One region of the Carnobacterium sp. 17-4 genome, then DNA from elsewhere that is predicted to be linked to it. Evidence: a T-box and tRNA genes for the amino acid it is inferred to sense, from the RefSeq annotation. Region 1 holds a T-box; the other regions hold tRNA genes.

What was found. A T-box is a leader RNA that pairs with one kind of tRNA and senses whether it is charged. The one in region 1 lies ahead of tyrS (tyrosine--tRNA ligase), so its partner is inferred to be a tRNA-Tyr.
Region 2: it encodes a tRNA-Tyr, which carries the amino acid that the T-box ahead of tyrS (tyrosine--tRNA ligase) is inferred to sense. The anticodon was not compared.
Region 3: it encodes a tRNA-Tyr, which carries the amino acid that the T-box ahead of tyrS (tyrosine--tRNA ligase) is inferred to sense. The anticodon was not compared.

Annotation. Positions count from the first base shown of each region.
Region 1 covers NC_015391.1:126,234-129,493, forward strand. Annotated here, with positions in the region: gene tyrS (tyrosine--tRNA ligase) at 75-1,340, opposite strand; T-box leader at 1,409-1,624, opposite strand; gene CAR_RS00640 (ArsR family transcriptional regulator) at 1,853-2,410, shown strand; gene CAR_RS00645 (MFS transporter) at 2,437-3,260, shown strand, end outside.
Region 2 covers NC_015391.1:1,410,468-1,413,727, reverse strand. Annotated here, with positions in the region: rRNA gene CAR_RS06925 (23S ribosomal RNA) at 1-612, shown strand, start outside; rRNA gene rrf (5S ribosomal RNA) at 703-818, shown strand; tRNA gene CAR_RS06915 (tRNA-Asn) at 831-904, shown strand; tRNA gene CAR_RS06910 (tRNA-Ser) at 960-1,048, shown strand; tRNA gene CAR_RS06905 (tRNA-Glu) at 1,059-1,130, shown strand; tRNA gene CAR_RS06900 (tRNA-Val) at 1,176-1,248, shown strand; tRNA gene CAR_RS06895 (tRNA-Asp) at 1,261-1,333, shown strand; tRNA gene CAR_RS06890 (tRNA-Phe) at 1,368-1,443, shown strand; tRNA gene CAR_RS06885 (tRNA-Tyr) at 1,449-1,532, shown strand; tRNA gene CAR_RS06880 (tRNA-Trp) at 1,564-1,637, shown strand; tRNA gene CAR_RS06875 (tRNA-His) at 1,682-1,754, shown strand; tRNA gene CAR_RS06870 (tRNA-Gln) at 1,766-1,837, shown strand; tRNA gene CAR_RS06865 (tRNA-Cys) at 1,868-1,938, shown strand; tRNA gene CAR_RS06860 (tRNA-Leu) at 1,973-2,056, shown strand; gene CAR_RS06855 (ROK family transcriptional regulator) at 2,154-3,260, opposite strand, start outside.
Region 3 covers NC_015391.1:1,397,694-1,400,953, forward strand. Annotated here, with positions in the region: gene CAR_RS06755 (phosphoenolpyruvate carboxykinase (ATP)) at 1-775, opposite strand, end outside; tRNA gene CAR_RS06760 (tRNA-Leu) at 1,027-1,110, opposite strand; tRNA gene CAR_RS06765 (tRNA-Cys) at 1,145-1,215, opposite strand; tRNA gene CAR_RS06770 (tRNA-Gln) at 1,246-1,317, opposite strand; tRNA gene CAR_RS06775 (tRNA-His) at 1,329-1,401, opposite strand; tRNA gene CAR_RS06780 (tRNA-Trp) at 1,446-1,519, opposite strand; tRNA gene CAR_RS06785 (tRNA-Tyr) at 1,551-1,634, opposite strand; tRNA gene CAR_RS06790 (tRNA-Phe) at 1,640-1,715, opposite strand; tRNA gene CAR_RS06795 (tRNA-Asp) at 1,750-1,822, opposite strand; tRNA gene CAR_RS06800 (tRNA-Val) at 1,835-1,907, opposite strand; tRNA gene CAR_RS06805 (tRNA-Glu) at 1,953-2,024, opposite strand; tRNA gene CAR_RS06810 (tRNA-Ser) at 2,035-2,123, opposite strand; tRNA gene CAR_RS06815 (tRNA-Asn) at 2,179-2,252, opposite strand; rRNA gene rrf (5S ribosomal RNA) at 2,265-2,380, opposite strand; rRNA gene CAR_RS06825 (23S ribosomal RNA) at 2,471-3,260, opposite strand, start outside.

The sequences.
Region 1 (3,260 bases):
GCTTAACACAGCAATGGAGGAATATAAAAAAGCTTTATCTACTAAGGATCTAGCAAACAAAGCTCTTACTATTTTTAAACTAATTTAATCAAGAAGTATTTTTTCTTTCCTTTACGAATAAGGATAAAACGTTCATCAAAAGAGTTCTCAGGTGTCACAATAGCCTCAACGTCTGTAATTTTTTCGCCGTTCATGGATAGAGCACCATTATTGATATCTTCACGAGCTTGGCGTCTAGAAGGTTCAATACCGACTACATCGACTAACCATTCAACAATATTCCGTTCTTCTTTTGAAGATTCGAAAGTAGGCATGTTTTTAAATCCTTCTTCGATTTGGTCAGCCGTTAAACTTTTTACATCACCGGAAAAAAGAGCTGCAGTAATCTTTTCAGCATCTTTTAAAGCTTGCTCGCCATGGACAAATAGAGTCATTTCGCTGGCTAACGTTTTTTGTGCTTCCCGTTTATGTGGCTCAGCTGCTATTTTTTCACCTAAAGCTTCAATTTCTTCTTTTGTTAAGAACGTAAAGTACTTCAAGTATTTCACGACATCACGGTCATCTTGATTTAACCAGAATTGGTAAAATTCATAAGGAGTGGTTTTTTCTGGATCTAACCAAATAGCACCACCAGCAGTTTTTCCAAATTTAGTTCCGTCCGCTTTTAACATTAATGGAATGGTCAACCCATAGGCTTCAGCCTCAGAACCTTCTTGTTTACGAATGTATTCTAAACCAGCGGTAATATTTCCCCATTGGTCTGCGCCACCAATTTGTAATTGAACATCTTCATGTCGGTATAAGTGTAAGAAATCGATTGATTGCAAAATTTGATAAGTAAATTCAGTAAATGAAATACCGGTTTCCAAACGACTAGCAACGATGTCTTTAGACAACATAGTGTTGACGTTAAAACTTTTCCCAATATTGCGTAAAAAATCGAGTAAAGAGATTTCTTTTGTCCAATCCAAATTGTTTACCATACGAATAGATTCTTCCTTTTTACCTGCATCAAATAGGTTTTCCATTTGACGAGATAATTTATCGGAATTATTTTGAACTTGTTCACTAGTTTGTAAAACACGTTCTTCTGATTTTCCACTTGGATCGCCGATTGAACCAGTAGCACCACCAATAACAATGACTGGACGGTGACCAGCTAATTGAAATCTTTTCAAGATCATAAAAGGAATCAAATGACCAATATGCATGCTATCACCAGTTGGATCAACCCCACAGTATAATCCTATCTTTTTTTGGTCAATCAATTTTTTTAAACCAGCTTCATCTGTTTGTTGGTTAATGGCATCGCGCCATTCTAGTTCATCAATAATGTTCATTTTTCCAGCTCCTTATATATGTATTTTGTGCATAAAAAAAGCCCGATAAAAAAGATATATATCTTTTTTATCGGGACGAAATTTTCCGTGTTACCACCCAAATTGCAGTCTGTTTTTAACGCAAAACACGCTGCCACTCATTTACTGTAACGTAGTAATACGCTTGAGGTTAATCAAGTTACTCCGGAGTGTACTTCACAAATTGGTTTGTACCTATTTTCATCATCCATAGGCTTTCTATTAAACAGGGACCAGATGCTACTATGCTCTTTCATCGTAAGTTGTTATGAGATTGTTATCAGTATAGATGAAGTAAAGACAATTTGTCAATCTTGTTTTTAAATTTATCTGTTTTCCTAAAATAATCAAACTAATAGTTTGATTGGATTGATGAATCAGTAAAGTGACTAAATTAATAAATAGTTATAAAAACATAGACAAAATTCCAGATGAGTGTTAATGTTTTTTAAACGGTTAAAATTATTTAACCATGTAAAGAAATGAGGGATATCATGATAGAAAGATATATAATAAAAACCTATACTCAACTGAAAACAATTTCTGATCCTTTAAGAGTAAAAATAGTTATTATGCTTATCGAAAAAGAATTGACTGTTACTGAAATCAGTAAAGAGATAGGGTTAGAAAAAGCAAAGGTTTTTTATCATCTTAAAGAACTAGAAAAACAAAAAATGATTGCTATTGTTAGAAAAGAAGAAGTAAAAGGGAATATCTATAAGTATTATAGGGCTACACATAATGGCTTTAAAATAGATAAAAATTTGTTGCCTCTGTCAAAAGAATATGCAGAAGATGTTTATAGTTCAATAATTATGCAGCAACTTGAAAATACAAAAGAAGTAGTCTCTAAGAATAGACACTTAATAACAGAAGAGACGAGTATGTCTCAAACGGTACAAATCCATTGTTCAAAAAATCAATTTGATGTATGGAAAGAAAAGTACAACCAATTAATAAGTGAACTGGATCAAATGGAAAGTGCTAATAATGACCATATTTTTTATATCAATACTACTGCAATAGAAATCGAAAACAAAGTTTTTGAATAGATTTTTAAATGATGGGAGGGTAAAAGATGAAGTTGTTAGCAGATAAAAATTTCCTGTCTCTTTTCATGGGACGTTTAACGACTAATGCGGGTGATAGTATCTATTACATAACAACCACTTGGTTAGCAGCGGAAATAACAAATGACCCTTTTTATGTGGGCTTAACGAGTGCTGTTATATTGATACCTAAAGGATTACAATTTTTATGGGGTCCTTTAGTAGATCGCTGGAATATCAAGCCTGTGCTAATAATGACCCAATTAATTCAAGCAGTATTGATTCTTCTGATTCCTATTCTTTATTATATGAACCTATTAACCATTTACAACTTATTGCCTATCGTTTTTTTAGCAGCAATAATCGCAGAACTAGGTTATCCTGTCCAACTAAAAGCTCTTCCTGCTATGCTACCTAAAAATAAACTTCTTCAAGGAAATTCTTTATTAGCAATAGCTAATCAAACAGCAGATATAGTTATGAATGCATTGTCTGGAATACTATTAGCTATTTTAGGAATAGTCACCTTGTATTTAGTAGATTCAATTATGTTTACTCTAGCAGCTCTTTTATTTTCTCTAATAAAATTAAAAAAAGCTCCTTTAGAAGCTGTCAAAGTAGAGAAGTTAAACTTAAAAAATTATGGTTTAGAAATGAAAATTGGCTTGAAAGTCGTTTTCAATTCTATGATATGGGTTTTTCTAATAGCAAATGTAGTTATTAATTTTTGCTTAGGCGTCATGTACGCTATATTGCCTATTTACGCAAATTCGCTTGGCGGAGAAGAGAAGTACGGATATATATTAACTGCTATTTCAATTGGAACCGTTTTAGGGTCCTTAATTAGCACTAA
Region 2 (3,260 bases), 1.3 Mb from region 1:
AGGTTCCCTCAGAATGGTTGGAAATCATTCGCAGAGTGTAAAGGCATAAGGGAGCTTGACTGCGAGACCTACAAGTCGAGCAGGGACGAAAGTCGGGCTTAGTGATCCGGTGGTTCCGCATGGAAGGGCCATCGCTCAACGGATAAAAGCTACCCTGGGGATAACAGGCTTATCTCCCCCAAGAGTCCACATCGACGGGGAGGTTTGGCACCTCGATGTCGGCTCATCGCATCCTGGGGCTGTAGTCGGTCCCAAGGGTTGGGCTGTTCGCCCATTAAAGCGGTACGCGAGCTGGGTTCAGAACGTCGTGAGACAGTTCGGTCCCTATCCGTCGCGGGCGTAGGAAATTTGAGAGGAGCTGTCCTTAGTACGAGAGGACCGGGATGGACACACCTCTGGTGTACCAGTTGTTCTGCCAAGGGCATTGCTGGGTAGCTATGTGTGGACGGGATAAACGCTGAAAGCATCTAAGCGTGAAGCCCCCCTCAAGATGAGATTTCCCATCACGTAAGTGAGTAAGACCCCTGAGAGATGATCAGGTAGATAGGTTGGAAGTGGAAGTATAGCGATATACGGAGCGGACCAATACTAATCGGTCGAGGACTTAACCAAAGCAATACCCGGTGTACGAAGGTAAGCAAACGAATTACACTTTAAACTTTATCCAGTTTTGAGAGTCCAACGGACTTTCGATTGAAATTGTGTGGTGATGATGGCAAGAAGGTCACACCTGTTCCCATGCCGAACACAGAAGTTAAGCTTCTTAGCGCCGATGGTAGTGAAGGGTTTCCCTTTGTGAGAGTAGGACGTTGCCACGCAGATTCAATTATTCCGCAATAGCTCAGTTGGTAGTAGCGCATGACTGTTAATCATGATGTCGTAGGTTCGAGTCCTACTTGCGGAGTTCCATAGTCAAACTATGTAAACAAAAACGTGAATAGTTTTGGTGAACCGAATCTGGAGAGTTGTCCGAGCGGCCGAAGGAGCATGATTGGAAATCATGTAGGCGGTGAACACTGTCTCAAGGGTTCGAATCCCTTACTCTCCGTTCAAAAAACGGCCCGTTGGTCAAGCGGTTAAGACACCGCCCTTTCACGGCGGTATCACGGGTTCGATTCCCGTACGGGTCATCAGTAACGACGTTACTGGTTAAGGAATGCAGTAAGGATTCACTCGGAGGTTTAGCTCAGCTGGGAGAGCATCTGCCTTACAAGCAGAGGGTCGGCGGTTCGATCCCGTCAACCTCCATTGTTTCAAAAAGGTCTCGTGGTGTAGGGGTTAACATGTCTGCCTGTCACGCAGAAGATCGCGGGTTCGATTCCCGTCGAGACCGTTGGTTTAACAATTAAATAAACCATTTTTATAATGGCCTGGTAGCTCAGTTGGTAGAGCACTTGATTGAAGCTCAAGGTGTCGGCAGTTCGATTCTGTCCCAGGCCACCATTTATGGAGGGGTAGCGAAGTGGCTAAACGCGGCGGACTGTAAATCCGCTCCTTCGGGTTCGGCAGTTCGAATCTGCCCCCCTCCACCATTTTTTAAAAAGCAGCACCCTTTTATCAGATAGGGGTATAGTTTAAAGGTAGAACTATGGTCTCCAACACCATCAGTGTGGGTTCAATTCCTACTACCCCTGCCATTTTTTAGAATCAGATTGGCAAAAAAGAATAGATTATTACCATGGCGATTGTGGTGAAGTGGTTAACACACCGGATTGTGGTTCCGGCATGCGTGGGTTCGAACCCCATCAGTCGCCTTTTTTTTTAATGGGCTATAGCCAAGCGGTAAGGCAAGGGACTTTGACTCCCTCATGCGTTGGTTCGAATCCAGCTAGCCCAGTTTAATTGAATAGCATTCAACTAAAAAGATGGCGGTATAGCCAAGTGGTAAGGCAGAGGTCTGCAAAACCTTCATCACCGGTTCAAATCCGGTTACCGCCTTACATCAGAAAAGATGAAAAAGAGCAGTCCATATGCCGGCGTGGCGGAACTGGTAGACGCGCTGGACTCAAAATCCTGTGCCCGCGAGGGCGTGCCGGTTCGATTCCGGCCGCCGGTATACTAAAGAGCCCCAAGAACATTTCGTTCTTGGGGCTCTTTTTTTGTTTGAAAAAAGGTGTAGGTGATATAAAAAATTTAAGTGAAATTATAATAACCTAACTTAGCAGTTGTTTTGTTACACATAAACCAGCTGCAGATATAGCACCATTGATAGATAAATAAGGTTTAAATTCAATCTGTATTTTTTTCTCAGTTGCTAGCAAAGTACTATTATTTTCTAAGTAGTCGTTTATTAAATCTGCAAGTTGAGTTTCCGTAAATAATTCCCCATGAATAACCATTTTATCCATGTCAATCATCATAGATAAATTATTTATTGTAATTGAAAGATACTTAATCGCATTGTGCAATATATTTATGACGCCTTCGTCTCCTAATTTGTAGGCTTGTAGGATTGTTTCAATGGTTAGATGAGATCGATTAGTTGTTAATTGTCTTAAATAGGTACTGTCAGAATTGTCAAAAAGAATTTGTGATTTCTTTATAATCCATGATTCACTTGTATACGTTTGTAAGCAACCTCTTTTTCCGCATTCACAGAGCTCGCCATCTGGATGAACAACAATGTGTCCAACTTCTCCGACTAAAATAGCATTGTCACCGTAAAGTTTATTTTGATAGATGGATGAACAAAACATACCACGTCCTACATGTAAAAATGTAAAATTACTCATGTTCTTATCAAGGTTAAACAATCTCTCAGATAAAGCCATACATTGCACATTATTCTTAAAGTAAATGGGTAAATCAATATCAGATAAAATCTGGTCTAAATTAAAATTTTTCCAAAATAAATTATTTGTTAGGATCATCCGAGTGTTTTCATCAAAATGTCCAGGTAGAGCAATCCCAATACCTTTTGGCTGATATGCAAAACTCTGTTTGATGAACGAATGTAGTTCCTCAATAAAAAGTGTTTCAGTAAGATTAGTTTCTGATACTAGTTGGTTATATGGAATGATTTTTTTTTCAAGCAAGCTTCCTTTGTTATCAATAAGGCAATAGGAAAAGAATTTTTCAGATAGTTCAACGCCAATATAAAAACTATGATTAGGAGAAATATCCAATAATATTTTCTTTCTGCCTGATTTATTTAATGAAGAACTTACTTCACCTGTCTCATGAATCAGTTGCTCTTTGATCAAATTTCCAGATATCTCACTTACGGTTGCGGGTGTGATTCCAGTTTCTTTAGCAATATC
Region 3 (3,260 bases), 1.3 Mb from region 1:
ATAGACCAAAAAAAGCTGACACATAGTTTTTTCCATTAGCTAAGGTGAATTTTTTTTGTCCACCATGACATGCAACGTATCCTAACCTGTGAGCTGTGCCCCAAGCAAGAGTTAACGTTGCTTTCTTTAACTCTCCAAAATAATTCATACCTAAAATGACCGCTGTGTTGTGTTCTGAATCAAAATAAGCCAGTCCCATCGGATAATCCGAATGATGCCATTCTGGATCTTGATAAATAAAGATATCGCCTTCATTTATAGGTCTTGATTCAAGATACATTTCATCGTACAACTCATTACAAATTTGAAAATTTAATAACCAAGAGTATAAGTTATTTTCTTGGCCAACAGGCACACTCAAATGAGCTTTCACCATAAATTCAGGATCTAAACCAACGTAAGCTGTTCCTTTATACCGCATTTTATTTTCACCTTGATAAATAGCTTCCCGAATGATTGGAGCCAATTTAGCATCTTCTTCAGGATCTTCTCCCAGAATACGTTTTGCTGCAGCTGTACGTCCTACGACAGCACCACCATTCTCTACCAGAACTTTTGCTCCATATGGTAAGCCTAATTTTTCTGGATACTTAACTAATAAATCTGTTACAACGGTATGCATTGACTCTTTAGCCAGTAAGTATGCCTCTTCTATTGTTCCCACTTCATTAATATTGTTCCCATACATCGTTGTTTCTACTACCGCACGTAATGGCGAAAATAGAGGGTTATTTTTCCTAATTTCGGCTTTTGAAAAAGTAGATCTTGTTGACATATTATCCTCTCCTTTTTGGGTGATAAATTTGAACGGACTATACATATAATCAATAGAATTTACTCGAACATCCAAACGCTTACATCAAAAGAAAACATTCGATATTTACACCACCATCATAACAGATAGCATAAAAATAATGAATAAAGTATCCTTATATTACAAAAAAAGGTGAACTGGTAGTCGCTTACTAATTTTTTTCAAACAAAAAAAGAGCCCCAAGAACGAAATGTTCTTGGGGCTCTTTAGTATACCGGCGGCCGGAATCGAACCGGCACGCCCTCGCGGGCACAGGATTTTGAGTCCAGCGCGTCTACCAGTTCCGCCACGCCGGCATATGGACTGCTCTTTTTCATCTTTTCTGATGTAAGGCGGTAACCGGATTTGAACCGGTGATGAAGGTTTTGCAGACCTCTGCCTTACCACTTGGCTATACCGCCATCTTTTTAGTTGAATGCTATTCAATTAAACTGGGCTAGCTGGATTCGAACCAACGCATGAGGGAGTCAAAGTCCCTTGCCTTACCGCTTGGCTATAGCCCATTAAAAAAAAAGGCGACTGATGGGGTTCGAACCCACGCATGCCGGAACCACAATCCGGTGTGTTAACCACTTCACCACAATCGCCATGGTAATAATCTATTCTTTTTTGCCAATCTGATTCTAAAAAATGGCAGGGGTAGTAGGAATTGAACCCACACTGATGGTGTTGGAGACCATAGTTCTACCTTTAAACTATACCCCTATCTGATAAAAGGGTGCTGCTTTTTAAAAAATGGTGGAGGGGGGCAGATTCGAACTGCCGAACCCGAAGGAGCGGATTTACAGTCCGCCGCGTTTAGCCACTTCGCTACCCCTCCATAAATGGTGGCCTGGGACAGAATCGAACTGCCGACACCTTGAGCTTCAATCAAGTGCTCTACCAACTGAGCTACCAGGCCATTATAAAAATGGTTTATTTAATTGTTAAACCAACGGTCTCGACGGGAATCGAACCCGCGATCTTCTGCGTGACAGGCAGACATGTTAACCCCTACACCACGAGACCTTTTTGAAACAATGGAGGTTGACGGGATCGAACCGCCGACCCTCTGCTTGTAAGGCAGATGCTCTCCCAGCTGAGCTAAACCTCCGAGTGAATCCTTACTGCATTCCTTAACCAGTAACGTCGTTACTGATGACCCGTACGGGAATCGAACCCGTGATACCGCCGTGAAAGGGCGGTGTCTTAACCGCTTGACCAACGGGCCGTTTTTTGAACGGAGAGTAAGGGATTCGAACCCTTGAGACAGTGTTCACCGCCTACATGATTTCCAATCATGCTCCTTCGGCCGCTCGGACAACTCTCCAGATTCGGTTCACCAAAACTATTCACGTTTTTGTTTACATAGTTTGACTATGGAACTCCGCAAGTAGGACTCGAACCTACGACATCATGATTAACAGTCATGCGCTACTACCAACTGAGCTATTGCGGAATAATTGAATCTGCGTGGCAACGTCCTACTCTCACAAAGGGAAACCCTTCACTACCATCGGCGCTAAGAAGCTTAACTTCTGTGTTCGGCATGGGAACAGGTGTGACCTTCTTGCCATCATCACCACACAATTTCAATCGAAAGTCCGTTGGACTCTCAAAACTGGATAAAGTTTAAAGTGTAATTCGTTTGCTTACCTTCGTACACCGGGTATTGCTTTGGTTAAGTCCTCGACCGATTAGTATTGGTCCGCTCCGTATATCGCTATACTTCCACTTCCAACCTATCTACCTGATCATCTCTCAGGGGTCTTACTCACTTACGTGATGGGAAATCTCATCTTGAGGGGGGCTTCACGCTTAGATGCTTTCAGCGTTTATCCCGTCCACACATAGCTACCCAGCAATGCCCTTGGCAGAACAACTGGTACACCAGTGGTGTGTCCATCCCGGTCCTCTCGTACTAAGGACAGCTCCTCTCAAATTTCCTACGCCCGCGACGGATAGGGACCGAACTGTCTCACGACGTTCTGAACCCAGCTCGCGTACCGCTTTAATGGGCGAACAGCCCAACCCTTGGGACCGACTACAGCCCCAGGATGCGATGAGCCGACATCGAGGTGCCAAACCTCCCCGTCGATGTGGACTCTTGGGGGAGATAAGCCTGTTATCCCCAGGGTAGCTTTTATCCGTTGAGCGATGGCCCTTCCATGCGGAACCACCGGATCACTAAGCCCGACTTTCGTCCCTGCTCGACTTGTAGGTCTCGCAGTCAAGCTCCCTTATGCCTTTACACTCTGCGAATGATTTCCAACCATTCTGAGGGAACCTTTGGGCGCCTCCGTTACTCTTTAGGAGGCGACCGCCCCAGTCAAACTGCCCGTCAGACACTGTCTCCCAGCCCGATAAGGGCTGTGGGTTAGAGTGGTCATACAGCAAGGGTAGTATCCCACCAACGCCTCCACCAAGACTGGCGTCCTGGCTTCAATGGCTCCTACCTATCCTGTAC